Regions from separate parts of the Kocuria cellulosilytica genome, predicted to be linked through region 4. Evidence: riboswitches for the same ligand, from Rfam matches in the RefSeq annotation. Region 4 holds a riboswitch; each other region holds the start of a gene.
The links. Region 4 has a riboswitch for S-adenosylmethionine ahead of RCG67_RS15375 (methylenetetrahydrofolate reductase). Riboswitches for the same ligand answer to the same signal wherever they lie in the genome.
Positions count from the first base shown of each region.

Region 1: it holds a riboswitch for S-adenosylmethionine, as region 4 does, so the genes downstream of both, RCG67_RS14805 (MetQ/NlpA family ABC transporter substrate-binding protein) here and RCG67_RS15375 (methylenetetrahydrofolate reductase) in region 4, are expected to answer to the same signal.
Region 2: it holds a riboswitch for S-adenosylmethionine, as region 4 does, so the genes downstream of both, RCG67_RS05045 (ABC transporter ATP-binding protein) here and RCG67_RS15375 (methylenetetrahydrofolate reductase) in region 4, are expected to answer to the same signal.
Region 3: it holds a riboswitch for S-adenosylmethionine, as region 4 does, so the genes downstream of both, RCG67_RS05080 (O-acetylhomoserine aminocarboxypropyltransferase/cysteine synthase family protein) here and RCG67_RS15375 (methylenetetrahydrofolate reductase) in region 4, are expected to answer to the same signal.

Region 1 covers NZ_JAVFWZ010000011.1:51,129-58,226, forward strand. Annotated here, with positions in the region: gene RCG67_RS14780 (DivIVA domain-containing protein) at 1-505, shown strand, start outside; gene RCG67_RS14785 (DUF485 domain-containing protein) at 670-1,050, shown strand; gene RCG67_RS14790 (monocarboxylic acid transporter) at 1,054-2,685, shown strand; gene RCG67_RS14795 (GlsB/YeaQ/YmgE family stress response membrane protein) at 2,906-3,175, shown strand; gene dxr (1-deoxy-D-xylulose-5-phosphate reductoisomerase) at 3,303-4,577, shown strand; SAM riboswitch class IV at 4,622-4,738, shown strand; gene RCG67_RS14805 (MetQ/NlpA family ABC transporter substrate-binding protein) at 4,839-5,732, shown strand; gene RCG67_RS14810 (methionine ABC transporter ATP-binding protein) at 5,729-6,808, shown strand; gene RCG67_RS14815 (methionine ABC transporter permease) at 6,865-7,098, shown strand, end outside.
Region 2 covers NZ_JAVFWZ010000002.1:527,618-534,307, forward strand. Annotated here, with positions in the region: gene RCG67_RS05030 (CoA-binding protein) at 1-214, opposite strand, end outside; gene RCG67_RS05035 (endonuclease domain-containing protein) at 534-1,511, opposite strand; gene RCG67_RS05040 (maleylpyruvate isomerase N-terminal domain-containing protein) at 1,661-2,338, opposite strand; SAM riboswitch class I at 2,445-2,549, shown strand; gene RCG67_RS05045 (ABC transporter ATP-binding protein) at 2,555-3,388, shown strand; gene RCG67_RS05050 (aliphatic sulfonate ABC transporter substrate-binding protein) at 3,488-4,531, shown strand; gene RCG67_RS05055 (ABC transporter permease) at 4,528-5,355, shown strand; gene RCG67_RS05060 (AMP-binding protein) at 5,415-6,690, shown strand, end outside.
Region 3 covers NZ_JAVFWZ010000002.1:534,723-541,820, reverse strand. Annotated here, with positions in the region: gene RCG67_RS05095 (alanine/glycine:cation symporter family protein) at 1-498, shown strand, start outside; gene RCG67_RS05090 (OsmC family protein) at 559-1,080, shown strand; gene RCG67_RS05085 (CoA-binding protein) at 1,145-1,639, opposite strand; gene RCG67_RS05080 (O-acetylhomoserine aminocarboxypropyltransferase/cysteine synthase family protein) at 1,636-2,979, opposite strand; SAM riboswitch class I at 3,061-3,159, opposite strand; gene RCG67_RS05075 (SLC13 family permease) at 3,271-4,890, opposite strand; gene RCG67_RS05070 (succinate dehydrogenase/fumarate reductase iron-sulfur subunit) at 4,971-5,693, opposite strand; gene RCG67_RS05065 (succinate dehydrogenase/fumarate reductase transmembrane subunit) at 5,818-6,576, opposite strand; gene RCG67_RS05060 (AMP-binding protein) at 6,642-7,098, opposite strand, start outside.
Region 4 covers NZ_JAVFWZ010000012.1:39,056-46,153, reverse strand. Annotated here, with positions in the region: gene RCG67_RS15385 (hypothetical protein) at 1-874, opposite strand, end outside; gene RCG67_RS15380 (glycosyltransferase) at 871-1,866, opposite strand; SAM riboswitch class I at 2,071-2,177, shown strand; gene RCG67_RS15375 (methylenetetrahydrofolate reductase) at 2,249-3,175, shown strand; gene metE (5-methyltetrahydropteroyltriglutamate--homocysteine S-methyltransferase) at 3,241-5,646, shown strand; gene RCG67_RS15365 (ABC transporter ATP-binding protein) at 5,719-7,098, opposite strand, start outside.

The DNA.
Region 1 (7,098 bases), on a different contig from region 4:
CCCGGACGGGCCCGCCCCGGACGGGTTCGCCCCAGTTGGGCCCGCCGGCGAACGTCCACGGGCCCTGACGAGCACCCAGGTCCGCGCGGTCGCCTTCGCCGCCGCCCGGGGCGGCTACCGGCCGGAGGCCGTGGACGAGCTCCTGGAGGCCGCCGAGGACGCGCTCGCCGCGGCGGAGCGCGAGCAGTGCCTGCGCGTCCGGGGCCCCGAGGCCTGGCAGGAGCACGTCGACGCCCTGGCGCGGCTGCTCCGGAACCGTCTCGACCGCCCGCGCACCCAGCGCTTCCGGCGCCCCTCCCGGCCCCGGGCCCAGGGCTACTCCGCGGCGCACGTGGACGTCCTGTGCGAGCGCCTCGGCGCCCGGCTGACGGGCGCGGTCCCCCTGGAGCCGGCCGAGCTGCGGCGGGCCGTCTTCCCGCCCGCGCAGGGCGAGCGCAGCTACGAGGAGCAGCAGGTGGACGCCTTCCTGGACCGCGCCGTCCAACTGCTCCTGGCCGTCCGCTGAACCGCGCCGCCCAACGGCCCTGTGTATACATGCTGGACCAGGCAACGTCCAGAAACGCCGCCGCATGTCATGTTTGACCGCTGAACAGGAACTTTTGGGCGTTGCGTCTTGCTCCTGTGCATACAACGGCCTAGTGTGGGCCACATCACATGAGGAGGTAGCCCATGGCCAACCAGCCACCCATCGACGCCGACGACCTCGTCGCCGACGTCGACTTCCCCGCGGCCCAGCGGTCGCCAGAGTTCCAGGAGCTGCGGAAGACCCACCGTGGTTTCGTCTTCCCGCTCGCCGTCGTGTTCCTGGTCTGGTACCTGCTGTACGTGGTGCTCGCCATGTACGTGCCGCAGCTGTTCGCCATCCAGGTCATCGGCAACGTCAACCTCGGCGTCGTCCTGGGCCTGCTCCAGTTCGTCACGACCTTCGCGATCACGGGCGCCTACGTGTCCTTCGCCAACCGCAAGCTGGACCCGAAAGCCACGGCCATCCGGGAGCGCCTCGAGCCCGCCCTCGACCTCCCCCGCGGCGCCCACGGACAGGAGAACTGATCGATGAATCCTCTGCACTCCGCGCTCGTGCCCATGGCGGCCGGCACCACGGAGACGGTCGGCACGCCCTGGATCAACATCTCCATCTTCGGCGCGTTCGTCGTCGTCACGATGGTCATCGTCCTGCGGGCCTCGAAGTCCACGGCCACGGCGGCCGACTACTACGCCGGCGGCCGCGGCTTCAGCGGCACCCAGAACGGCCTGGCCATCGCCGGCGACTACCTCTCGGCGGCGTCCTTCCTGGGCATCGTGGGCGCGATCGCCATCCAGGGCTACGACGGGTTCCTGTACTCGATCGGCTTCCTCGTGGCCTGGCTCGTGGCGCTGCTGCTGATCGCGGAGCTCCTGCGCAACACCGGCAAGTTCACGATGGCGGACGTGCTGTCCTTCCGCCTGCGCCAGCGCCCCGTGCGCGTGGCGGCGTCCATCTCCACCCTCGCCGTGTCCGCCTTCTACCTGCTGGCGCAGATGGCCGGCGCCGGCGCCCTGGTGTCCCTGCTGCTGGGCATCGGATCCCGGGCCGGGCAGTCCCTCGTGATCGTGGTCGTGGGCGTGCTCATGATCGTCTACGTCCTCGTGGGCGGCATGAAGGGCACCACCTACGTGCAGATCATCAAGGCGGTGCTCCTGGTCTCCGGCGTGGCGGTCATGACCGTCTGGATCCTGGCGCTGTACGGCTTCAACTTCTCGTCCCTGCTCGGTGACGCGGTCGCCGTCTCCGGCAACCCGGCCATCCTCGAGCCGGGCCTGAAGTACGGCGTGAGCGAGACCAGCAAGCTGGACTTCATCTCCCTGGGCCTGGCCCTCGTCTTCGGCGCCGCGGGCCTGCCCCACGTGCTGATGCGCTTCTACACGGTGCCGACCGCCAAGGAGGCCCGCACCTCCGTGGTCTGGGCCATCGCGCTGATCGGCCTGTTCTACCTCTTCACCCTGATCCTGGGCTTCGGCGCGGCGGCCCTCATCGGCGCCGAGCGGATCCAGGCGGCCCCCGGCGGCGTGAACTCCGCGGCACCGCTGCTGGCGTTCGAGCTCGGCGGCTCGCTGCTGATGGGCATCATCGCGGCGGTGGCCTTCGCCACGATCCTCGCGGTCGTCGCCGGCCTGGCCATCACCGCCTCGGCGTCCTTCGCGCACGACATCTACACCAGTGTCATCAAGAAGGGCGACTCCGACCCCCGCAAGGAGCTGAAGGTCGCCAAGACCACCGTGGTGGTCATCGGCCTCGTCTCCATCGCGGGCGGCATCGGCGCGCAGGGCCAGAACGTCGCGTTCCTCGTGGCGCTCGCCTTCGCGGTCGCGGCCTCGGCGAACCTGCCGACCATCCTGTACTCCCTGTACTGGCGCCGCTTCACCACCCGCGGCGCGGTCTGGTCCATGTACGGCGGCCTGATCATCTCCGTGGGGCTCATCATCTTCTCCCCGGTCATGTCCGGCACCGAGACGTCGATGATCCCGACCGCCGACTTCGCGTGGTTCCCGCTGCAGAACCCGGGCATCGTCTCGATCCCGGCCTCCTTCCTCCTCGGCTTCATCGGTTCCATGACGGAGCGCCGTCTCGAGGACCCGGTCAAGCAGTCCGAGATGGAGGTGCGCTCCCTCACAGGCATCGGGGCGGAGAAGCCCGTCGCCCACTGAGGCAGATCCGCTCCCACCTGGGACGATCCCCGGCCCGCCCGAAGCCCCGGCTTCGGGCGGGCCGGTCCGTGTTCGGCGGACACGCGCGTATTCACTGAAGTAAAAAGACAGGAGGCTGAGCGTCCGCTAGGGTTGGCGACGAAGCCGGCTCAGGGTATTCCTGGGGAACTCGCCGGTTGCTTACAATGAAAGTCCCTCCCGGGACGGATAAGGAGCAATCATGGGAATCATCAGCTGGATCGTCCTCGGCCTCATCGCCGGTGCTCTCGCCAAGCTCATCATGCCGGGCAACCAGGGCGGCGGCATTCTCGTCACCATGGTCCTCGGCATCGTCGGGGCCCTCCTCGGAGGCTTCCTGGGGTCGCTGATCGGCATCGGCGACCTGGAGTCCGTGTTCGACATCGGCACCATCATCACCGCCGTCGTGGGAGCGCTCATCGTGCTCTTCATCTGGGGCGCGGTCACCGGCCGCAAGGGCCGCACGCACTGACCCGGTCCCACCGGTCCACGAGGCCCCGTCCACCGTTCCCGGTGGACGGGGCCTCGTGGCGTCCGCGCCGGGACCGGCATCCGCGTCCGGGGCGGGCCCGCGGGGGGATCCGGGGGATACTGGGGCCATGACGCCCCCCGCCTCCTCGCCCCGCACCCGGCAGACGCCCGAGCTGGCGGCCCTGGTCGCCGCCGGTCCCCGCAGGATCAGCGTCCTCGGCTCGACCGGCTCGATCGGCACCCAGGCCCTCGACGTCGTGCGGGCGGCCCGCGAACTCGAGGGCCGGGCCCCGTTCACCGTGGTCGCCCTCGCCGCCGGGCGGAACCACCTCGAGCTGCTGGCCGAACAGGCCGTCGAGACCCGCGCCGCGCTCGTGGCCACGAGCGGCACCGGCCAGGACGCCGCCCGGCTGGCCCGGCTGATCGCGGAGCGGGCCGCGGCCGCCGGGATGGGGGACTACCGCCCCGAGATCGAGCACGGGCCCGCCGCGGCGTCGGCGGCCGCCGCCCACCCCGGCGCGGACCTGGTCCTCAACGGCATCACCGGCTCCATCGGGCTCGCGCCCACGCTGGCGGCGCTGCGGGCCGGGCACAAGCTCGCGCTGGCGAACAAGGAGTCGCTGATCGCCGGCGGCGCCCTCGTCAAGGCCGCCGCGGTGGCCACCGGGGACCCCGACGCGCTGATCCCCGTGGACTCCGAGCACTCGGCGCTCGCGCAGGCGCTGCGCGGCGGCTCCGCCGGGGAGGTGGACCGGCTCGTGCTGACGGCCTCGGGCGGGCCGTTCCGCGGCCGGTCCCGGGCGGAGCTCGAGGCGGTCACGCCGCAGGACGCGCTGCGCCACCCCACGTGGGACATGGGCCTGATGGTGACGACCAACTCGGCGTCCATGGTGAACAAGGCCCTCGAGGTGCTCGAGGCCCACCTGCTCTTCGACGTCCCCCTCGAGCGGATCGACGTGGTGGTCCACCCCCAGTCGGTGGTCCACTCCATGGTCCAGTTCGTGGACGGCTCCACCCTCGCCCAGGCCTCGCCCCCGGACATGCGCCTGCCCATCGCCCTCGGCCTGGCCTGGCCCCACCGGGTGCCCGGGGCCGCCCCGGCGTGCGACTGGACGCGCGCCACCGAGTGGACCTTCGAGCCCCTGGACCCCGTGGCGTTCCCGGCCGTCGAGCTGATCAAGGCGGCGGGGGAGCGGGGCGGGACCTTCCCCGCGGTGTTCAACGCGGCCAACGAGGAGGCCGTGCACGCCTTCCACGACGGCCGCATCCGCTTCCCGGCCATCGTGGACACGGTCGAGGCGGTGCTGGACGGGCACGACGACGGCGGCCCGCTCGAGCTCGAGGCCGTCCTGGCGGCCGAGCACTGGGCCCGCCGCCGGGCCCGCGAGGTCCTCGCCCGCTGACCCGGCCCGCGGGCCACGGCGCGTCCGTGCTAGTCTGTCGGCCGGATGACGAGTCCCAGCACGAAGCCCTGGCTGGCTGGGCGGCAACCCTCTCCCGTAGTGGGGTGCCCCAGGTGAACCATCCGGCCACGGCCGACGACGGCCGGCGGCAAGTACGGCTCGACGCCTCCCGCGCCCTTCCGCGCGCCGATCGGCCGACGCCGCCGGATCCCGGCCCTGGTGGACACCTCCGACACCTACGGACCCACGGAAAGGCACCACATGCGATCGCAGCGCCTCCCCTTCCTCGCCCTGGCCACCACCCTCGGCCTCGCCCTCACCGCCTGCGGCGGCTCCGCGGGGGAGTCCTCCGGCGAGGGCGTCCTCGCCGACGACAAGGTCACCATCGGTGTCGTGGGCACCGACCCGACCCACGACGCCCTCAAGCAGCTGGCCGAGGAGCAGGGCATCACCGTCGAGTACGTCGACTTCTCCGACTACAACCAGCCGAACCCCGCCAACGAGTCCGGCGACGTGGAGATGACCTGGTTCCAGCACATCCCGTTCCTCGCCGACTACAACAACTCCGCGGGGGGCTCGATCACCCCGGTCGGCTCGACCTCGATCTACCCGCTGGGCCTGTACTCCAACCAGTACGACTCCGTGGAGCAGTTCCAGGAGGGCGACGAGATCGCGGTGCCCAACGACGCCGTGAACCTCTCCCGCGCGCTGCTCGTGCTCGAGGCCGCCGGGCTGGTCGAGCTGACCTCCGACACCCTCATCCCCACCGAGCTCGACGTCGACACCGAGGCCTCGACGGTGACGGTCACCCCGGTCTCCGCGGAGCAGACGGTGCTCTCGCTCGACTCGGTGGCCGGCTCGGTCATCAACAACGACTTCCTCTCCCGGGCGGACATCGACCCGAAGTCCGCGCTCGCCCAGGACGACCCCGACGCCGAGGGCTCCCGCGCCTACGTCAACCTGTTCACCACGACCGAGGAGCTCGCCGACGACGAGACCCTCCGGCAGGTGGCCGACCTCTACCACGAGCAGCCCGTGCTCGACGCCGAGATGACGGAGACCAAGGACACCGCCGTCCCGCTGCAGCTGGAGCAGCAGGAGCTGCAGGAGTTGACGGAGCGCTACCAGCAGGAGCTCAAGGACCAGGAGCAGTGAGCGCGGCGGTCCCCACCGGGCCGTCCGCACCCGGGCGCCCGGACGAGGTGCTCGTGCGCTTCAGCAACGTCTCCAAGACCTTCCGCACCGGCTCCGGCCGGGCGGCGCGCGAGGTGGTGGCGGTCGACGACGTCAGCCTCGACGTCCGCCGCGGCGAGATCTTCGGCGTGATCGGCTACTCCGGGGCGGGCAAGTCCACCCTCGTGCGCCTGATCAACGGGCTCGAGCCCATCACCTCCGGCTCCCTGACCGTGGAGGGCTTCGAGGTGGCCGGCCGGCGCGAGACCGAGCTGGCGCCGGTGCGGCAGGAGATCGGCATGATCTTCCAGCAGTTCAACCTCTTCACCTCCCGCACCGTCGCCGGCAACGTCGAGTACCCGCTCAAGCGGGCCGGCTGGCCGAAGGAGAAGCGCCGGGCGCGGGTGGCCGAGCTGCTCGAGTTCGTGGGCCTGGCCGCGCGCGCCGGCAACTACCCGGAGCAGCTCTCCGGCGGGCAGAAGCAGCGCGTGGGCATCGCCCGCGCCCTGGCGACCAGCCCGAAGCTGCTCCTGGCCGACGAGTCGACGAGCGCCCTCGACCCGGAGACCACGCAGGAGGTGCTGCAGGTGCTGCAGCGGGTCAACCGGGAGCTGGGCATCACCATCGTGATCATCACCCACGAGATGGACGTGGTCCGGGCGATCGCGGACCGCGTGGCCGTGATGCAGGACGGGAAGGTCGTGGAGCACGGCTCGACCGTGGACATCTTCGCCCGGCCCCGCACCGAGACCGCCCACCGCTTCGTCTCCTCCGTCCTGCACTCGGAGCCCGACGCCCGCGAGGTGGAGCGGCTGCGCCGCGCCCACCGCGGGCGCCTGGTGATCGTCGACGTCGGCGACGGCGTGGACATCGGCGGGGTGCTCTCCGACGGCGCCGCCCGCGGGGTCCGCTTCACCATCGCCTACGGCGGGATCAGCGTGCTCCAGGAGCAGTCCTTCGGGTCCCTGACCTTCGAGCTGACGGGCGAGGACACGGCCGTGCAGGCCGTGGTCGACGAGATGTCCCGCATCACGACCCTGAGAGAGGTGGCCGCGTGAACGACTGGTCCGTCCTGGGACCCGAGCTGCTGGCCGCGCTCGGGGAGACCCTGTACATGGTGGCCGTCACGCTGCTGCTCGCCGGCCTGCTCGGCCTGCTCGTGGGCGTGGGCCTCTACGTCACCCGCCGCGGCAACATCCTGGAGAACCGCGCGGTCCACGAGGGCCTCAACCTCGTGGTGAACTTCGTCCGGCCGATCCCGTTCATCATCCTGCTGGCCGCGCTCGGACCGGTGACCCAGGACGTCGTCGGCACCCGGCTCGGGCCCAACGCGGCGATCTTCGCGATG
Region 2 (6,690 bases), on a different contig from region 4:
GCTCCGGGACCTCGGCGAGGGTGCGGAAACCGGGCTCGCCGTGCACCGGCTCGCCCTTCGGGTTCACCGGGACGATCGTCATGCCGAGGTCGTCCCGGATCTGCTTCGCGACCGAGTGCGCCGGACGGGCCGTGTTGCCGGTCAGCCCCACCACGGCCCACCGACCGGGCCGGGTCATGAGGCGGTCGATGACGGCGGGGTCGTTTCGGGTCATGCCACCAGCCTGGCACGGCACCCTCCCCCGCACGACCCCCTGCCCCCCGCTGCTTCACTGTCCCGCTCTCCTGCTTCCCCGCTCCCCCGCTCTCCTGCTTCCCGCTGCCCTGCTTCCCGCTGCCCTGCTTCCCGCTCTCCTGCTTCCCCGCTCTCCCGCTCTCCCGCTCTTCCGCTTCCCTACTGCCCCGCGAGGTTGCCGGTGTCGGCGACCGCGGCGTGTCCGGTCGCCGACACCAGCAACCTCGCGCGGGGTGCTCCAGCGGGGTGCTCCAGCGGGGTGCTCTAGCGGGGGGCTCTGCCAGGGGGCTCGCGCGGTGTCAGGGCACGGGACGGCCGCGGATCGCCGCCCGCACGAGAGCCACCGCGCGCGGCACGGTGCCGCACGGCGTCACCACGTCCTCCACGAGGTCGCGGTGGGTGATGCGGACCTCTCTCCAGCCCGCGGCCTCCGTGCGGCGCTGACGCCGGATGTCGATCTCGCGCTGACCGGCGCGGTCGTGGTGGGCGCCCTCGTACTGGATGCTGACCCGGGCGGACTCGACCGCGAGGTCCGGAAGGACTTCCGTGCCGTCGGGGGCGACGATCCGGCGGTCGGTCTCCACCTCCCTGATCCCGTGCTCCCGCAGCAGCAGGCGGAGCCGGGTCTCCGGGGCCGAATCCGCGCCCGGCGCGGACAGCTCCGCGGCGACCCGGAGCCTGCGCACGCCCCGCCGCCCCGCGTACCGGCCGAGCAGCCGCATCAGCTCGGCTCTCGGCAGCAGAGGAGGGACGCCGCTCCGCAGGCCGTGGCGGTGCTCGCAGACGGCGCCGTCGACGCAGACCACCAGCTCGTCCGGGTCCAGCACCGCGGCCAGGTCCAGCAGCGTCCGCACCGGGACCGTCACCTCGACGCCTGACACGCGCACGGTCTCCCACGGGGCGAGGTCCGCGTGGTGCCCGGCCACCCCACGGCGTCTGGGCGGCACCCCGTCGTCGGCGCGGGTGACGTGGATCGGCGTGACGCCCCGCAGCCGCCGCGGCAGCCGGAGGTTCCAGACGATCCCGGCGCTCGCATGGCTGAGCGCACCGCCCGGGGTCAGCGCGAGCACGGGGCGGGCCCCGGCGAGAACCGCGCTGCGCGCCGCGCCCTCGTCGTCGGCCCCGGGTCCGTGCCGGACGACCTCGTGCACGCCGCGCGAGAGGGTGCGGTAGCGCAGACCGCGACGCTGGGAGTCGGTGACGCCCAGGGCGTCGGCCTCGGCGGCCGTGAACGGACCGGGCAGGAGCGGGGCGGGAACGGGTCGCGGTGCGGGCATGGCACGACTCAACAGCCCGCCGAGGGCGGCGGACCACGTGGACGCCGGGCTGTGGAGCCAGGACCGCCGCGCGAGAGTGCACCTGTCGGCGACCGACGGCGCGTCGGTCGCCGACAGGTGCAACCTCGCGCAGGAGGGAGGGGGAGGGGTCAGGAGAAGAGGGGCAGGCGGTCCGCGTGCGCGCCCAGCTCCGCGTGCTCCTGGGCGGTCAGCTCGGCCCGGCCGGTGCCCACTCGGGCGAAGTGCTCGTCGCTCCAGTGCTCGAGCGGTTCCCGCTCCCACAGGTCGGTGAGCACCCGGCGGACCTCGGCGAGCCCGTCCGCGGCGGGGCCCGGGGAGCCGTCCAGGTGCCGGATCAGGTCCAGGTGGTGCACCGTGGCCTCCACCGCGAGGGTGCTCAGCAGGTCCTCGACGCGCAGCACGTGGCCCTCCGTGCGGACCGCGCCGCCGCCGCAGTGCTCCGCCGCGTGCACGAGCGCCCGGGTGGTCTCGCGGTGGAGCTCCCGCACCGGGTCCCAGTCCAGCACCATGGACGCGGCCACGCGGGCGCGGCGCCGTTGCTCGGCGGCCGCCGCGGGGTCGCCGCCCCAGTCCGTCCAGTAGGTCGCGGCGTCCCGGTCCGGACGGGCGGTCGTGGGCGTGTGCAGGGCGACCAGCCCCTGCAGCGCGTCCGTCGTGCAGTGCTGGACCAGGTCCCGGACCGACCAGCCCGTGCACCCCGTGGCGGCCCAGGAGTCGTCGTCGCCGAGCCCGTCGAGGACCGCGCCGAACGCCGCGAAGGCGTCGCGCACCAGATCCGCCCGGACCGGGGTTCTGCGGCTCGTCATGGGTCCATGGTGGGGCACGGAGGACCCTCGTGCCAGCGATGTGTCGCGACGACCGCGGATGCGACGGATTTGCCAGGGGACACACCGAGGACGTTCAATGGGCCCGTAACCATCCGGAGCGGCTGAGAGACCTGGCTCGTCGACGTCGCAGCAACCGGCACGGATCCGCCTGATCCCCCGTGCGAGGTGCTAATGCCAGGACCGATGGAGTTGATCATGAGCACTTCTCTGCTGAGCCCTGCGCCGCCCGCCGCCCCGAACCCGTCGAAGCGCGCCTTCTCCGTGGCGTTCGAGCACGTCGGCAAGGCGTTCCCGGCCGGCCGCGAGACGCACCACGTCCTGCAGGACGTCGACGTCACGGTCCGGCCCGGCGAGGTCCTGGCGGTCCTGGGTCCCTCGGGCTGCGGCAAGTCCACCCTGCTGCGGGCCGCCGCGGGCCTCGACACCGCCTCGGCGGGCCGGGTGCTCATCGACGGCACCCCCGTGTCCGGGATCGACCCGCGCTGCGCGGTCGCCTTCCAGGAGCCCCGCCTGCTGCCGTGGCGCTCCGTGCGCGAGAACGTCCGCCTGGGCCTGCCCCGCGGGCTCCCCCGGGACGAGGGGGACACCGTGATCGACGACCTGCTGCGCCTGGTCGGGCTCACCGCGCACGCGGGCCACCGTCCCCGCGCGATCTCCGGCGGCATGGCCCAGCGCGCGTCCCTGGCCCGGGCCCTGGCGCGCAACCCCGGGGTCCTGCTGCTCGACGAGCCCTTCGGCGCGCTCGACGCCCTGACCCGCCTGCAGATGCAGGACCTGCTGCTCACGATCCACGCGGCCCAGCCCACCACCGTCCTGCTCGTCACCCACGACGTCGACGAGGCGCTGCAGCTCGCGGACCGGATCGTGGTCCTGGGCCGGACCGGACCCACGGCTCCCGCCTCGATCAGCACGGTCCTCACGGTCCCCGGCGAGCGACCCCGGGACCGGGCCTCCGAGGTCCTCGCCGGGCTGCGCGTGCAGCTCCTCGGCCACCTGGGCGTCGACGCCCACCACCCCGCGGCCCGCTGACGCGGCCCGCTCTCGCTCTGCTCCTGCTCTGCTCGCAGGACCGGCGGCGGCGCCCGCCCGCGCCGACCGCCCGGTCCGCCCACCACGAAAGGCCCCGCCGTGCCCCTCCCCCACCGTTCCGTCCGCACCGTCCCCGCGCTCGCCGCCGTCCTGGCCCTCGGCCTGACCGGGTGCATGGCGGGCGAGGGCTCCGGCGAGGCCCCTGCGCAGGCCGCCGGGGGCGGCACCGTCCGCGTGGACTGGGCCACCTACAACCCGCTCTCTGTGGTGATCAAGGAGAAGGGCTGGCTCGAGGCCGCGTTCGCCGAGGAGGGCACCGAGGTGGAGTGGGTGCAGTCCGCCGGGTCGAACAAGGCCAACGAGGCGCTGCGCGCGGAGGCCGTGGACATCGGCTCCACCGCGGGCTCCGCGGCGCTGCTGGCCCGCAGCAACGGCACCCCGATGCAGGTGATCGACCTCTACTCGCAGCCGGAGTGGTCCGCCCTGGTCACCGCCCCCGGCACCGGGGTGCAGGAGGTCACGGACCTCGAGGGCCGCACCGTGGCCGCGACCAAGGGCACCGACCCGTACTTCTTCCTGCTCCAGGCCCTCGACGAGGCCGGCGTGGCCGCCGAGGACGTCACGGTCCAGAACCTGCAGCACGCCGACGGGCGCGCCGCCCTGGAGACCGGCCAGGTGGACGCCTGGGCGGGGCTCGACCCGATCATGGCCGCCGCGGAGGAGAACGGCGCGGAGCTGTTCTACCGCAACGTCGACTTCAACACCTACGGCTTCCTGAACGCCCACGAGAACTTCCTCGAGGAGCGGCCCGAGGCCGCCCAGACCGTGGTGGACGTCTACGCCTACGCCCGGGAGTGGGCGCAGGAGAACTCCGCGGAGACCGCGCAGCTGCTGTCCGAGGCGGCCGGGATCGAGCTGTCCGTGGCGGAGGCGGTGCTCGAGCGCACCAACCTGGACATCGACCACGTGCCCGGCGACGAGCAGCTGGCGGTCCTCGAGAAGGTCGGGCCGATCTTCGTCGACTCCGACGACGTCGCCGACCAGGAGCAGATCGACGAGGCGCTCGCGAGCCTCGTGGAGAGCTCCTACGCCGAGGACGCCGACGCCTCCCGCGCGGCCGAGCTGATCGAGGGCCAGGAATGACGCAGCCGCTGACGCCCGCCCAGGAGACGGAGCGCCCCGAGGACGCACCCGCGGCCGCGACGGCCACCCGGCGGCGGCCGCTGCTGCGCGCCGCGCTGGGCCTGCTGCTGCCCGCGGCGCTGCTGGTCCTGTGGCACGTGCTGTCCGCCGCCGGGGTGTTCAGCGCCGTGCAGCTGCCGGCTCCGCTCGCGGTGCTCGAGGCCGGGATCGGCCTGCTGGCCGGCGGGGACCTCTGGACCCACGTGGGCATCTCGAGCCAGCGGGTGCTGATCGGGTTCCTGCTCGGGGCCGGGCTCGGCCTCGTGGCCGGGTCCTTCATCGGCCTCTCCCGGTGGGGCTCCACGCTGGTGGGTCCCACCATCGGGGCGTTCCGGGCGGTGCCGTCCCTGGCGTGGGTGCCGCTGCTGCTGCTGTGGATCGGCCTCGGCGAGGACTCGAAGGTCACGCTGGTGGCCATCGGCGCGTTCTTCCCCGTCTACACCACCGTCTCCGCGGCCCTGCAGCACGTTGACCGCAACCTCATCGAGGCGGCGCGGGCCTTCGGGCTCCACGGTCTGCGCCTGCTCACCACGGTGCAGCTGCCGGCCGTCATGCCCTCGGTCATCTCGGGGCTGCGCCTGGCGCTGGCCCAGGCCTGGCTGTTCCTCGTGGCCGCCGAGCTGCTGGGCGCCTCCATGGGCCTGGGCTGGCTGCTCACCGACTCGCAGAACAACGGGCGCACCGACCGCCTGCTGCTGGCGATCGTCCTGCTCGCGGTGCTCGGCAAGCTCTCGGACGCGCTGCTGGGCGTGTTCGAGAAGTGGGCCGTGCGGAGATGGGCCTGACCCGTGCGCCCGGCACCGTGGAACCGTCGTCCGTGCAGCCAGGAAAGGACCGCAGCACCGTGAGCTTCAGCTGGAGCAACCCCTCCTCCCCCACCCCCAATCCCGCGCTCGTCTCCGACGAGGCCCGGATCGCCTTCTGGGAGGGCCAGGCCTCCCGGCTCGACTGGGCCGAGCCGTGGCGGACGGCCCACCGTTTCGAGGCGCCGCGGCGGATCGGCGAGGACGAGCAGGGCAGCCCCACGTGGTCGGTCCCCGAGATCGCGTGGTTCGAGGGCGGGAAGCTCAACGTGGCCCACAACTGCGTGGACCGCCACGTCGAGGCCGGCCGCGGCGCCCACGTGGCCCTGTACTTCGAGGGCGAGCCCGGGGACCGGCTGGTCTACACCTACGCCGATTTGCAGCGGGAGGTCTCACGCGCCGCCAACGCCCTGCTCGCCCTCGGCGTGGAGCAGGGCGACCGGGTGGTGATCTACCTCCCGGTCATCCCGGAGACCGTCATCATCACGCTGGCCTGCGCCCGCATCGGGGCGGTGCACTCGCTGGTCTTCGGCGGCTTCTCCGCCGAGGCGCTGCGGTTCCGCGTCGAGGACACCGGCGCCAAGGTCCTCGTGACCACGGACGGGCAGCACCGGCGCGGGGCCGTGGTGCCCGTGAAGGCCGTCGCGGACGAGGCCTGCGGCGGCGACAACGCGATCGAGCACGTCGTCGTCGTCCGCCGCACCTCCCGGCCCGGGCGCACGGACCTGCCCCGGGGCACCCGGGGGACGCACTCCAAGGACGAGGACGCCGTCCCGTGGACGCGCGGACGGGACGTGTGGTGGCACGAGCTGGTCGCCGAGCAGTCCGACGTGCACGTGCCCCAGGCGTTCGACGCCGAGACGCCGCTGTTCATCATCTACACCTCCGGGACCACCGGCAGGCCCAAGGGCCTGGTGCACACGATGGGCGGCTACCTCGTGCAGGCCGCCTACACCCACGCCCTGCTCTTCGACCTGCTGCCCGACGTCGAGGACGAGGACGGCGAGCTGCGCCCGGACGAGCTGGCCACCGTCAACGACCCCGCGAAGGTCGACTCGACCGTCCACTGGTGCACCGCCGACCTCGCCTGGGTCACCGCGCACACCTACGAGATCTACGGGCCCCTGGTCAACGGCGTCTCGGAGGTGATCTACGAGGGCACCCCGAACACCCCGCACTGGGGCCGGCACTTCGAGGTGATCGAGCGCTACGGGGTCACCGCCTACTACACGGCGCCCACGCTGATCCGCTCCCTGATGGGGGCGTTCCCGAAGGGTGTGCCGCCGCTCTACAACCTGAACTCGATCCGGCTGCTCG
Region 3 (7,098 bases), on a different contig from region 4:
TCGAACCCCGAGCTCGGCGGGCGGGAGGGCGCGTCCCTCACCCAGTCCGCGCTCGCCCTGCAGCTGGGCGAGTGGGCCGTCCACTTCCTGACGGTCGCGATCTTCCTCTTCGCCTTCACCTCGGTGATCGGCAACTACTACTACGGCGAGTCCAACATCCGCTTCCTCACGGGCTCGGCCGCGGCGATGACCGCCTACCGCGTGCTCGTGCTGGTGTTCGTCTTCGCCGGCGCCGTGCTGGCCCTGGACCTCGTCTGGTCCCTGGCCGACCTGTTCATGGCGGTCATGGCCACCATCAACCTGGTGGCCCTGGTCCTGCTCTCCGGCGTGGCCGTCCGGGTGCTCAGGAACTACGAGGCCCAGCGCAAGCAGGGGGTCGAGCCGATCTTCCACAGCGGCGACGTCCCGGGCCTGTCCGGGCTGGGCGCGTGGGACGGCACGGACGTGGTGACCACCCGCGCCTACTGGGAGGACCGCGTGGCCGAGCGCGCCCGCTGAGCGTACCGGTGCGGACGCCCCGCGTGGATCCGTCCGCGCCGGACGCTCTACAGTGACAGCATGGAATCTCGAACCCAGATGACCGCCACGGAGCTCCGACAGCTCCAGGCTCCCCTCAAGGACCGCTACCGGGAGGACCCCGGGGCGGCGCGCACGCCCCTGCACTCCCACGGCGACTTCCGGGACCCCGGACTGACCTGCACGGTCGACACCTGGGCGGGCCCCGTGCGGGGCGGGCCGCACGCCGCCACCGGCGGCGACGGCAGCGACGCCTGCTCCGGGGACATGCTCCTCGACGCCCTCCTGGCCTGCGCCGGGGTGACCCTGCGCAGCGTGGCCACCGCCATGGGCGTGGAGGTGCGCTCGGCCGAGCTCACCGCCGACGGCATGTTCGACGCCCGCGGCACGCTGGGCGTCGACCGGACCGTGCCCGTCGGGGTCCAGGACGTCGTGGTGACCGCCCGGGTGGACGCGGAGCTCGACGACAGCGCCCTGGAGCGCCTCGCGCGGGCCACGGAGCGCTACTGCGTGGTCAGCCAGAGCCTGAAGGCGGACGTGCGGTTCGTCCTCGAGCGCGCGTAGCGGCCTGCCGCTCGCGGCGCGGAACGGTCCCGGAAGCCCCAGGCCTCCGGGACCGTTGCGCGTCTCAGGCCAGGACCTGCCGCCTCGCCGAGATGACCCCGGTGTTGAAGCCGGCCAGGTGGAGCCCGCCGTGGAAGCGGGCGTGCTCGATCTTCACGCAGCGGTCCATGACCACCGTGAGCCCGCCCTCCTCGGCGATCCGCGCGGCCTCCTCGTGCCAGGAGCCCAGCTGCAGCCACAGCGTCCTGGCCCCGACGGCCACCGCGTCGCGGGCCACGTCCGGGAGGTCGTCGTGGCGCCGGAACGCGTCCACCACGTCGGGGACCTCCGGCAGGTCCGCCAGCGACGGGTAGACCGGCCGGCCCATGATCTCCCGCAGCACCGGGTTGACGAAGTACACCCGGTACGGCGAGGAGGACAGCAGGTAGGTCGAGACGAAGTAGGAGGCGCGGGAGGGCTTGTCGGAGGCGCCCACGATGGCGATCGACTCGGTGCCGTGCAGGATGTTCAGCCGCTCGGGCGCGCTCGGCCCCGTCCAGGTGCGGGTCTCGGCGGTCATCGGAGCACTCCTTCGGCGGTCGGGGCGGACTCCCGGGCGAGCCCGGTCGCCGCGGAGAGGGCCTGGTCCAGGTCCCAGAGGATGTCCTCGACGTCCTCGAGGCCCACCGACAGGCGGATGAGGTCCTCCCGCACCCCGGCCCGCAGCAGCTGCTCGGCGCTCAGCTGCTGGTGGGTGGTCGAGGCCGGGTGCAGGACGAGGGTGCGGGCGTCGCCGATGTTGGCGAGGTGGCTGGCCAGCTGCAGGTTCTCGATGAAGCGGGCGCCGACCTCCCGTCCGCCGAGCCGGTCCGTGGGGGAGACCCCGAACGCGAACACGGCGCCCGGGCCGAGGGGCAGGTACTTCTGCGCCCGGTCGTGGTGCGGATGGCTCGGCAGCCCCGCCCAGTTGACGTAGGAGACGCGCGGGTCCTCCTCCAGCCAGCGTGCGACGACGTGCGCGTTGGCCAGGTGCGCGTCCATGCGCTGCGGCAGCGTCTCGACGCCCTGGAGCAGGTTCCACGCGGACTGGGGCGCCAGAGCGGGGCCGATGTCCCGCAGCTGCTCGGTGCGCAGCCTGGTCAGGAACCCGTACTCCCCGAAGTTCCCCCACCAGGTGACGTCGTTGTACGTCGGCACCGGCTCGGTCATGGACGGGAAGTTGCCGTTCGCCCAGTCGAAGCGGCCGGACTCGACGACGACGCCGCCCAGCGTGGTGCCGTGGCCGCCCAGGAACTTGGTCGCCGAGTGGATGACGATGTCCGCCCCGTGCTCGAACGGGCGGATCAGGTAGGGCGGGGTCATCGTCGAGTCGACGACGAGCGGGACGCCGGCCTCGTGCGCGACCGCGGCGAGGCCCTCCAGGTCGGCGATCTCCCCGGACGGGTTGGCCACGACCTCCGTGTAGACGGCCTTCGTCCCCGGGCGCACGGCGGCCCGGTAGTCGGCGGGGTCCGTGCCCGGGACGAACGTGGTCTCGATGCCGAAGCGGCGCAGGGTGACGTCCAGCTGGGTGACCGTCCCCCCGTAGAGCTGGGCGGAGGCCACGATGTGGTCCCCGGCCCGGGCGAGCGCGGCGAACACGAGGAACTCGGCGGACATCCCGGAGGCGGTGGCCACGGCGCCGATGCCGCCCTCGAGGGAGGCGATGCGCTCCTCGAAGGCCGCGACGGTCGGGTTGCCGATGCGGGAGTAGATGTTGCCGTACTTCTGCAGGGCGAACAGGTTGGCGGCGTCGTCGGCGTCCTTGAAGACGAACGAGCTGGTCTGGTAGATCGGGACCGCGCGGGCGCCGTGCTCGGCGTCGGGGGTGCCCCCGGCGTGCAGGGCCCGGGTGCGGAACCCGAACTGGTGGTCGGCCATGGGGAGAACTCCTCGTGCAAGTGGTGCCGCTGGACGGTCCCGGGCGGAGACGGACCCGGGCGAGCGGGCCGGGGGTGCGCTGCTCCATCGGTTCTGGCGGTAGCACCGTGCGGTCTGCGACGTCGACCACGGTTGCTGCGGCGTCGTCGATCCAGGTCTCTCGGCCGCTCGGGATGGCTGCGTCCCATTGTGCTGCCCCGGGCCGCCCCGCGCCAACCGGGCGCACGCTCCGCCGCCGCGGCGTCCGGCCGGCCCCGCGGCGGCGGCCGGCCGGACGTGCACGAGGACCGGTCAGATCACCAGGCCCAGCGCGAACGGGCCGATCAGTACCGTGAAGAGGGTGATCAGGATGACGCCCACGATGTTGAGCACGATGCCGCCGCGGACCATCTCGGTGATCTTGACCTGGCCCGTGGCGTAGACGATGGCGTTGGGCGGGGTGCCCACCGGGAGCATGAACGCACACGTCGCGGCCAGCGCGGCCGGGATCAGCAGGGTCATGGGGTCCACCCCGATGCCCACGGCGACCCCGCCCAGGATCGGGATGAAGGTGGCCGCGGTGGCGGTGTTGGACGTGATCTCGGTCAGCAGCAGCACGATCGTGACCACCGCCGCCAGCAGCAGCACGATCGGCAGCGCGCCCAGCCCGGTGACCTGCGCGCCGAACCAGGCGTCCAGTCCGGTGCCGGCCACGGCCGCGGCCAGCGACAGACCGCCGCCGAAGAGCAGCAGCACGCCCCAGGGCAGGCCTTCCTCGGCGTCCTTCCACTCCAGGGTCATGTTGCCCTGCCGGTCGCCGGGCAGCAGGAAGAGCACCACACCGGCGCCGATGGCCACCACCGTGTCGTCGAACAGGCCCAGCCAGGGCAGCTGCTCGCCGATGTCGCCGATCCCGGAGAGCAGCCCCGGGACGATCCAGAGAAACGCCGCGGCCACGAACACGCCCAGCACGATCTTCTCGCCCTGGCTCATCGGGCCCAGGGCGGCGATCTCCTCGTTGATCAGCTCCTTGCCCCCGGGGACCTCCTCGAGGTGGAAGCGGAACAGGACCCGGGTGAGGAGCAGCCAGGCCAGCCCGATGAACACCACCACGATCGGCACCCCGAGCATCATCCACTGGGCGAAGCCCACCGTCTGGCCCAGCTCCTCGCTGATGTAGCCGGCGACGATCGCGTTGGGCGGGGAGCCCAGCAGCGTGCCCAGGCCGCCGATGGTGGCCGCCCAGGCGATCGACAGGACGAGGGCCACCCCGAAGATCCGCACGTCGCGGTCGTCGATCACGTCGCTGATGGCCCTGCCCGAGCGGATCTGCTCGGTCATGTCCTCGGTCTCGGCACGGGTCCCGGCCTGCTTGCTGTTCTCGACCACCAGGGTCAGCACGGACAGCCCGATGGGCAGCATCATCAGGGTGGTCGCGGTGTTGGACACCCACATCGACAGGAACGCGGTGGCGATCATCATGCCGAGTATGATCTGGCGCGGATGGGTCCCGACCCGGCGCAGGGTCAGCAGCGCGATCCGGCGGTGCAGGTTCCACTTCTGCATCGCGATCGCGATCAGGAACCCGCCGAGGAACAGGAACACGATCGGGTTCGCGTAGGGCGCCGTGACCTCCGAGACCTCCAGGGCCGTGAGCACCGGGAACAGCACGATCGGCAGGAGCGAGGTCACCGACAGCGGCATGGACTCCGTCATCCACCACACCGCCATCAGCGTGGCGACCCCCGCCACCACGCGGGCATCGGCCGAGATGTCCGCTCCGCCCAGCAGGAACCACACGAGCAGGGCCAGCACCAGCCCCAGACCCCGGTAGAGCCACGTCCTGCCGGGGGCACGGGCGGGTTCGCGGTCCTCCGGTTCGTAGTCGAACTCCCCTTGTTCGGGGACGATGTTGCCGGGGCGCTCGCTCATGTGATCCACCTCACGGGTCTCGAAGACGTGCCCGAAAAGTAGCAGTCACCTCCCCGCGCGGCAAGACACGCCGCGCGGGGTCACCGTGGACCCTGCGCGTCCCCGCCCCGGCGCGGGAAGCGGTTGCGCAGGTACTCCTGCGCCACCGCGGAGAGGTTCTCGACCGGCAGCCCGGCCGGGCAGACCTCCACGCAGTCGCCCAGCAGGGAGCAGGGGCCGAACTGCTCCTCCGCCGCGTCGATCACCTTGGCCGAACGCTCCCGGCGCTCGGCGTCGTCCTTGGCCAGCGGCGGCAGCTCCTTGAGCATCGTGCCCACGAAGAGCTGGCCGGAGCCGTTGGGGCAGGACGCCACGCACGCCCCGCAGCTGATGCAGCCGCCGTTGGCCAGTGCCTTCATCGCCACCGGGAACTTCCCGGCCTTCGCCACCAGGCGCAGCGCCTTCTTGTCCACGGAGAGGTCCTGCTTGACCGGGAAGGAGGACGCCCGGAGCGGCTCGAGGCGCACCCGGTCCCCGTCCCGGTAGGCGCCCAGGTGCTGCATGCAGCTCGCGGTGTTGCGCTCGGGCCCGTGCGCCACGCCGTCGACCGTCACCCCGCACTTGCCGCAGATTCCCTCGCGGCAGCCGTCGTCGAAGACCACCGGGTCCTCGCCGGCGGCCTCCAGCTGCGCGTTGATCCGGTCGAGCAGCTCGAGCACGGTCATCTCCGGGCTCGCGTCCGGGACGTCGTAGGCCGTGAAGTCCCCGGGCTCCTCCGGGGAGGGCTGGCGCCACACGTCCACGGTCAGGGAGAAGGTGCTCACTCGCTCGGGTCCTTGTCGTCTCGTCGGAGGTCGTCTCGTGCTCGTTCGCCGGAAGGTGCCCGGTCCCGCGGCGAGTCGTTCCGCAGGAGGTCGACCCGCCGGCGGGGGAGGGCGGCCACGGGGCTCAGCGCACCGCGCGCGTCAGCACGGCCACGGGGATCGTGGTGTTGCCGGCGGCCACCGCGGCGCCGAAGGCGTTGGCGGCGATCCGCAGCCGCCGCTGGAACCGCTGGTCCCCGGTCACGCCGACGTCGTTGGCGATCTCCGGGATGCCGTGCACCAGGTGGGCGGCCAGCGCCGCCATGGACACCGCGTACGCCGCGGCCACAGGCGGGCGGGACAGGCTGGCCACGAGGTTGGCGTAGGCGCTGCCGTGCGCGAAGCCCCGGGCCGCGGCGGGCCGGGCGCCCAGGGTCAGGTCGAGGACGTGGAAGGCCGTGAACAGCCCCAGCACGCCGCCCGTGCTGCGCATCGAGCGCTTCGCCACCGCCCAGGGGGAGCGCCGGCGCCCCCGCGGGCGCCGGCGCGCGCGCGGCAGCAGCGTCCCGTTCGCCGCCCAGGACCGCGCGGTGAGCACCGCGGCGGCGCCGACGTGGACGAGCAGACCGGTGGCCAGCACGCCGCGTGCCGCCCAGAGCACGGTGCCGCGCGGCAGCACGGGGGCGCCGGCCGTGCGGAGGAACGCGGCGTAGGCGTTGAACTTCTCCTCGCCCTGGTAGACCTTCAGGTTCCCGAGCAGGTGCACCAGGACGTAGGCCGAGAACAGGGCGCCGGAGCCGGCCATGGCGAGCTTGAGCTCGGTGTTCGGCAGCCCGGGCAGCAGCCCGGCCGGCGCGGGGCGGCCGGTTCCTGCGGGGCGGGGGGTGTCGTTCACGGCATTCATCCTAGGGGCGGTGCGGACTGGGACGTCACATGTCTCAACGTCCTTGCGGAGCGCGTCACGGGCCGTCACCCGGCGTCGCCGAGGTCCTGCCGCCGTGCGGCCAGGACCTCGGCGATGTGCTCCAGCGCCTCCTCGTTCTGCAGGGAGGACCGGTCGCCCAGCGGCGCCCCCTCCCACAGCTGCGCGAGCAGGCGCCGGGTGATCTTCCCGGAGCGGGTCTTCGGCAGGTCCGGGACGGCCACGACCGCCCTGGGCTTGGCGATGGGGCCGATCTCGTGCGCCACGTGCTCCCGCAGCGCGGCGGTCAGCTCCTCGGCCGGCCGGCCCTGCGCGTCGGGGGTCAGCACCACGTAGGCGAGCACCGCGTGGCCGGTCAGCTCGTCGCGCACCGGCGCGGCACCGGCCTCGACCACCCACGGGTGGGTGACGAGCGCCGACTCGATCTCGATGGTGGACAGCCGGTGCCCGGAGACGTTGATGACGTCGTCGACCCGCCCCAGGATGTAGATGTCCCCCTCCTCG
Region 4 (7,098 bases):
GCCAGGTGACCGCGAAGGCCGCCGGCCAGACCGCCCCCGCGAGGAGCACCGCCACGAGGGTCGCGCCGAGCTCGCGGCGGTGGAACCACGTCACGGCCCCCACGGCGAAGGCGGACATCGCCCACGGCACGGCGGGGGTCGTGAGGAGGTCCACGAAGCAGAAGAGCGCGCCGCCCAGGGCGACCCCCGCGCAGGCCGCCCGGGGCGAGCGCGCCGCCCCGAGGGCGGAGAGGATCACGGACAGGAAGATGAAGGCGATGGAGATGGACTGGCTGAAGGACGTCGAGGGCGTGGACAGCAGGTTCGTGCCCACCACGTACGGCAGGACCAGGGCCAGCCCCACGGCGGTGGACGTCCCGGCGCGGACCGCGAGGAACGCACCGGCCACGGCCAGCAGCATGAGGGTGCCCGAGACGATCCGCAGGCCCTCGAGGCCCGTCAGGGCCAGCACGGGGCGCGTGATCACGGTGTAGCCGGCCCAGTACTTGAAGTAGTCGTTGTCGGTGAGCACGGCCCCCTCGGAGATCGCCCGCAGCTGCTCCGGGCCTCCCCCGCAGGTGGCCAGCCGGGGCATCCGGACCGCCCGGCTGAACGCGGACTCCTCCGGGGACGCCCCCAGGCCCGTGCCCGCCACGACGCACTCGGTGAAGGTGTCCGCGGGGGTGCCCATCCGGTCGATCGTGTCGATGGGCCCGTAGGTGCCGTCCTCGACCGCCGCGACGAGGTGCTCGACGACGGGCCGGTCCGGCACGGCCTGGCCCAGCGTCAGCAGCCCGAACAGGGCGAACTGCAGGACCAGGAGCATGCCCAGGCCCTGGGCCCAGGGCAGCAGGAGGAGCAGCCGCGACCGCACGGCCTCGCGCCCCGCGCTCACGGGACCTGCCGCCGGTCCTCCGTGCGGCCGCCCCCGGCGGTCCGGTCCGGCGCCTCCCCGCCGCTCCACGGAGGAGCCGGGTGGCGCAGGTAGAACAGCCGGGAGGTCTCCCGGCGGATCTTCGCCTGGCCGCTCAGGAGCACGCCCATGAGCAGGAACACCCCCGCCAGGACCACCAGGGAGGCGGCCAGGAACGCCGTCGGGAAGCGGGGGACGAGGCCGGTGCCCGCGAACTCCACCACCACGGGGAGGCCGAGGGCCAGGCCCAGCAGGAACAGGGCCAGGGAGACGGCGCCGGTGACGAGGAGGGGCCGCTCGTGGAAGAGCAGCTGCCCGAAGATCCCGAGGATGCGGAAGCCGTCGTGGTAGGTCCGCAGCTTGCTCTCGCTCCCGGCGGCCCGGTCCCGGAAGCCCACGGCGACCTCGGCCTGCGGCACCCGCGCGTTGACGGCGTGGACGGTCAGCTCCGTCTCGATCTCGAACTCGCGCGAGAGCGCGGGGAAGGACTTGACGAAGCGGCGCGAGAAGACCCGGTAGCCGCTGAGCATGTCGGAGACCTTCCGGCGGAAGGCGAAGCTCACGAGACCGTTGAAGAACCTGTTGCCGGACTCGTGCCCCGACCGGTACGCGGTGCTGGTGGTCTGCCGGCGCACGCCCAGCACGTGGTCGTAGGGCCCGGACAGCAGGGTGTCGATCATGGCGGGGGCGTCGGCGACGTCGTAGGTGTCGTCGCCGTCGACGAGCAGGTAGACGTCGGCGTCCAGGTCCGCGAAGGCCCGCCGGACCACGTTGCCCTTGCCCTTCTCCTCCTCGCGCCGGACCTGCGCCCCGGCCCGCCGGGCGGCCTCGGCGGTGCCGTCCGTCGAACAGTTGTCGTAGACGTGCACCTCGATGCCGGGCACGGCGGCGTGCAGGTCCCTGACGACCTTCGCGATCGCCGCTTCCTCGTTGTGGCACGGCACGACGGCCACGATGCGGGGGGTGGGAGGCATGGGCACTCGTTCCTGCGGTCCGGGCGGGGGCCCGTCCATTATGCCGAGGCCGGGCCCGGGCGCCGGACCGCCCTCCACAGCCCGTGCGTCGCCGTGCGTCCGTGTTGCGTCCCGTGACGTCCCGGTCGTCACAGTCCGCGCACCGGCGTCTTCTGGGCGCCCGCACTTGGCAGCACGGCGGGGCGGCCGCTGGAATGGGTCCTGCATCTATCCAGAGCGGCCGAGAGACCTGGCTCGTCGACGCCGCAGCAACCATCCGCGCCCCCGCCACGGGGTGCGCGGAACGGTGCTCCCGCCAGGACCGATGGAGCTGTCGCTTCCCTCCCGGGTCCGCCCCGGGACGGTTGCCGCCCTCCCTCGGGGTGACCCTTGGAGGAAGAACGTGACACCACGCCCGATCGCCCGGCCGGCGCCGCCGTCCCTGTCCTACGAGCTCTATCCGCCCCGCAGCGCGGCGAGCGCCGCGACGCTGCTGCGGACCATCGAGGAGCTCGAGCCCACCCGTCCCGACCACGTCTCGGTGACGTACAGCGGGGACGAGCAGCGCCGCGACAGCTCGCTCGCCCTGCTCGACCACCTCCTGGCGCGCACGAGCCTGCGGCCCCTGGCGCACCTGACGTGCGTCGGCAGCACCCGGGCCGAGCTGGAGCGGACCGTGGCCACCCTGGTCCGCCGCGGCGTGCGCGGCGTCCTGGCCCTGCGCGGGGACCGGGACCCGGAGGCGGCGCCGGGCGAGCTGCGGCACGCCGGCGAGCTCGTGGAGCTCGTGCGCGAGGTCGAGCAGCGCCACACGGCCTCCCTGGCGGCCGGCCGGCTCGCCGTGGGCGTGGCGGCCTATCCGACCCGGCACCCGGAGTCGCCCTCGTTCCGGCACGACGTGGAGGTGCTGCTGGCCAAGCAGCGTGCCGGGGCGGACTTCGCGATCACGCAGGTCTACTTCCGCCCGCAGCGCTACGAGCGCCTGGTCGCGGCGGCGACGGCGGCGGGGGTGACCATCCCGATCGTCCCCGGGATCATGCCGGTCACCGATCCGGGGCGGCTGCGGACCCTGTGCCGGCTGGCCGGCCTGGCGCCCCACCCCGGCCTGGCCGCCGCGCTGGAGGACGCCTCCGGCCCCGCGGAGCGGCACCGCGCCGGCGTGGCCTTCGCGGCCCGGCTGGCCCGCGCCGCCCTGGACGCCGGGGCCCCCGGCCTGCACCTCTACACCTTCAACGAGCACCGGGCCGCGCTGGACCTGCTGGAGCACGTGGACCTCCCCCGCGTCCCGCACGTGCCCGTCGCGCTCGACGACCTGCTGCTCCCCGCGTGAGCACGCACCGTCCCACCGTTCCGCACGAGACCTCTCGACCTCACGACACCCTTCAGGAGATTCCCATGAGCACCGTCCCGTTCCCCGCCGCCACCATCACCGGCTATCCCCGGATCGGCCGCCGCCGCGAGCTGAAGAAGGCCCTCGAGGCCTACTGGGCCGGGCGCTCGACCCGCGAGGAGCTCGAGTCGACGGCCGCCGAGCTGCAGCTGGCCACCCACCGCCGGCTCGTGGAGCTGGGCCTCGGCGGCCAGGACTCGTCCCTGCCCGCGGCGTTCCCCCTCTACGACCAGGTGCTGGACACCACCGTGGCCCTCGGGGCGGTCCCGTCCCGCTTCGCCGACCTCTCCGACGCCGAGGGCCGGCTCGACCTCGACGCGAGCTTCGTGCTCGCCCGGGGGGACGCCGGTCGCCCCCCGCTCGAGCTCACCAAGTGGTTCGACACCAACTACCACTACCTCGTGCCGGAGATCGGCCCGGACACCCCGTTCCGCGCCACCGCCGACCGGCTCGTGGCGGACGTCCGCCGCGCCGCGGCGCACGGCTTCACCGTCCGCCCGGTCCTCGTGGGCCCCGTGTCCTTCCTCCTCCTCGCCAAGGCCGACGACGACGCCCCCGCGGGCTTCGACCCGCTGCAGCGGCTCCCCGAGCTGCTGCCGGTGTACGCGGAGCTGCTGGGCGAGCTGGCCGCGGCCGGCGCGGACTGGGTGCAGCTGGAGGAGCCGGCGCTCGTGGCGGACCAGCACGTCCCGGCCGAGCAGCTCGCCGCGTCCGTGTGGGACGCCTACACGGCCCTGTCCGCCGTGCCCCGGCGCCCGCAGCTGTTCGTCACCACCTCCTACGGCTCGCCCGGGCCGCTGCTGCACCCCCTGGCCTGCTCCGGCGTCGAGGCCCTGCACCTCGACCTCGTCGAGGGCGCGGCGCCGACCCCCGAGGAGCTGGAGCTCTTCCAGGGGGAGGACTCCGCCGTGCTCGTGGCCGGGGCCGTCGACGGGCACAACGTGTGGCGGGCCGACCTGGCCGGCCGGCTCGACCAGCTCGGGGCGCTGGTCCGCGGCGGAGTCCAGGTGTCCGTGGCCTCCTCCACGAACCTGTTCCACGTCCCGCACGACGTGGCCGAAGAGACCGGACTGGATCCCCTGCTGCGCAGCTGGCTCGCCTTCGCCGACCAGAAGGTCGGCGAGGTCGTCACCCTGGCCCGCGGTCTCGCCGCCGGGGCGGAGGCGGTCGCGGAGCAGCTGGCCGAGGCGGCCGAGGCCCGGCGCAGCCGGGAGACGGCCGCGGGGGTCCGCGACACGGCCGTGCGGGAGCGCGCCGGGGCGCTGACCGCCGCCGACATCGGACGCGCGCCCGCGGAGGTCCGCCGGGCCGCGCAGGAGGGCCGGTCCTTCACGGCGTCCGGGCCCCTCCCCCCGCTGCCCACCACCACGATCGGCTCCTTCCCCCAGACGCCCGAGGTCCGCGCCGCCCGCGCCCGGCACCGGGCCGGGACCCTTCCGGACGCCGAGTACGACGCCTTCCTGCGCGAGGAGATCGAGCGGGTCGTGCGGCTGCAGGAGGAGCTGGGCCTGGACGTGCTGGTGCACGGCGAGGCCGAGCGCAACGACATGGTGCAGTACTTCGCGGAGCACCTCGACGGCTTCGCGACCACCGTGCACGGCTGGGTGCAGTCCTACGGCTCCCGCTGCACCCGCCCCTCGATCCTGTGGGGCGACGTCAGCCGGGAGGGCGAGGGCCTGCGCGGCGAGGCGTTCACGGTCCCGTGGATCGGCCACGCCCAGTCCCTCACCGACAAGCCGGTCAAGGGCATGCTGACGGGCCCGGTCACGATCCTCGCGTGGTCCTTCGTGCGCGACGACCAGCCGCTCGCAGAGACCGCGAACCAGGTGGCGCTCGCGCTGCGGGACGAGGTCGCGGACCTCGAGGCCGCCGGGATCGGGATCATCCAGGTGGACGAGCCGGCGCTGCGGGAGCTGCTGCCGCTGCGCCGCGCGGACCAGCCCGCCTACCTGGGCTGGTCGGTGGACGCCTTCCGCCTGGCCACCTCAGGGGTGCGGGACGGGACCCAGATCCACACCCACCTGTGCTACTCGGAGTTCGGCGAGGTGGTCGGGGCGATCGACGCCCTGGACGCCGACGTCACGAGCATCGAGGCGGCCCGGTCCCGGATGGAGGTGCTGACCGACCTCGAGGCCGCCGGCTTCTCCCGGGGCATCGGCCCGGGCGTGTGGGACATCCACTCCCCGCGCGTGCCCGCCCAGGAGGAGATCGAGCAGCTGCTCGAGCGGGCCCTCGAGCACGTCCCGGCGCGGACCCTGTGGGTCAACCCGGACTGCGGCCTGAAGACCCGCGGCTACGCGGAGACCAGGGCGTCGCTGGAGCACCTCGTGGCGGCGGCCCGGACCGCGCGCGAGCGCGTGGCGCAGCCCGCGGGCCTGCCGCTGCTCGTCCAGCACGGCGAGCGCGGCTGACCCCCGGCGCACCGGTCGGCCCGCAGGAGCCCGCACGACCACGACTCCTCGTGGTCGTGCGGGCCCCGCGGGTCAGCGGGTGGCGGGCCCGCCGGCCGGTGCGGCGGTGGCGCGGTCCGGGTCCGTCCGGGCGGCCAGCAGCGCGAACGGGCCGCCGGCCCCGCGCAGCTCCCGCGGGGCGCCCCGCTCGACGACGCGGCCTCCGGCGAGGACCACCACCTGGTCGGCGTTCTCGACCGTGGAGAGCCGGTGGGCGATGGTCAGGGTGGTGCGGTCCGCGGCGAGCCGGTCGAGGGCCTCCTGGACCTGCGCCTCGGTGGTGTTGTCCAGGGCGCTGGTGGCCTCGTCCAGGACCAGCACGGGCGGATTGCGCAGCACGGTCCGCGCGATGGCCAGGCGCTGCTGCTCCCCGCCGGAGAAGCGGTGCCCCCGGGCGCCGACCAGGGTGTCCAGCCCGTCCGGCAGCCCGGCGACGGTGTCGGCGATGCGCGCGGCGCCCAGGGCGCGCCACAGCTCCGCCTCGGAGGCGTCCGGGTCGGCGAGCAGCAGGTTCTCGCGCACCGTGGCGTGGACCAGGTAGGTCTCCTGGGAGACGACGCCCACGATCCGCGCGAGGTCCGCCGGACGGACGTCCCGCACGTCGACGCCGTCGATGGTCACCCGCCCCCTCGTGACGTCGTTGAGCCGCGGGAGCAGGGAGCCGAGGGTGCTCTTCCCCGAGCCGGTGGGCCCGACGACCGCCGTGGTGGTGCCCGCCGGCAGCACCAGGTCGACGTCGTGCAGGACCTCGGCGCCGTCCTCGTAGGCGTAGCGCACGCCCTCGAACCGGACCTCGCCGCGCACGCCGGCCGGGTCCAACCGCACGGGGGCGGCGGGCGGGACGATCTGCGGCTCGAGGTCGAGGTACTCGAAGATGCGGCTGAAGAAGGCCAGCGCGGTCACCCACTGCACGCCGATGTTCAGCAGGCCCATCACGGGCCGGAAGACGGCCCCCTGGAGCGCGGTGAACGCCACCACGGTGCCGATGGTCATCCCGCCGCCGGTGGCCGGGAACCCGGCGGCCAGGTAGATCACGGCGGGGATGGCGGCGAAGACGATCTGCATGGTTGCCATCCGCCAGCGCCCGGCCAGCTGGCTGCGCAGCTCCAGGCCCACGAGCCGGTCGGAGCGCTCGGTGAAGCGGTCCGCGTCCCGCCCGGTGGTGCCCAGGGTCTTGGCGAGCCGGACCCCCGAGACGGACAGGCCCTCCTCGACCTGGGTGTGCAGCGCGGCGAGCTCCCGCTGGCGCTCGTCGGTGACGTCCCGGCGGATCAGCGCCACGCGGCGGGACAGCCAGACGGCCGGCGGCAGCATCAGCAGGGAGATGAGGCTCATCGCCGGGGACAGCGCCACCATCGCCACGGCCGTCGCCACGACGGTCGTGAGGTTGGAGGCCACCCCCGTGGCGGAGCT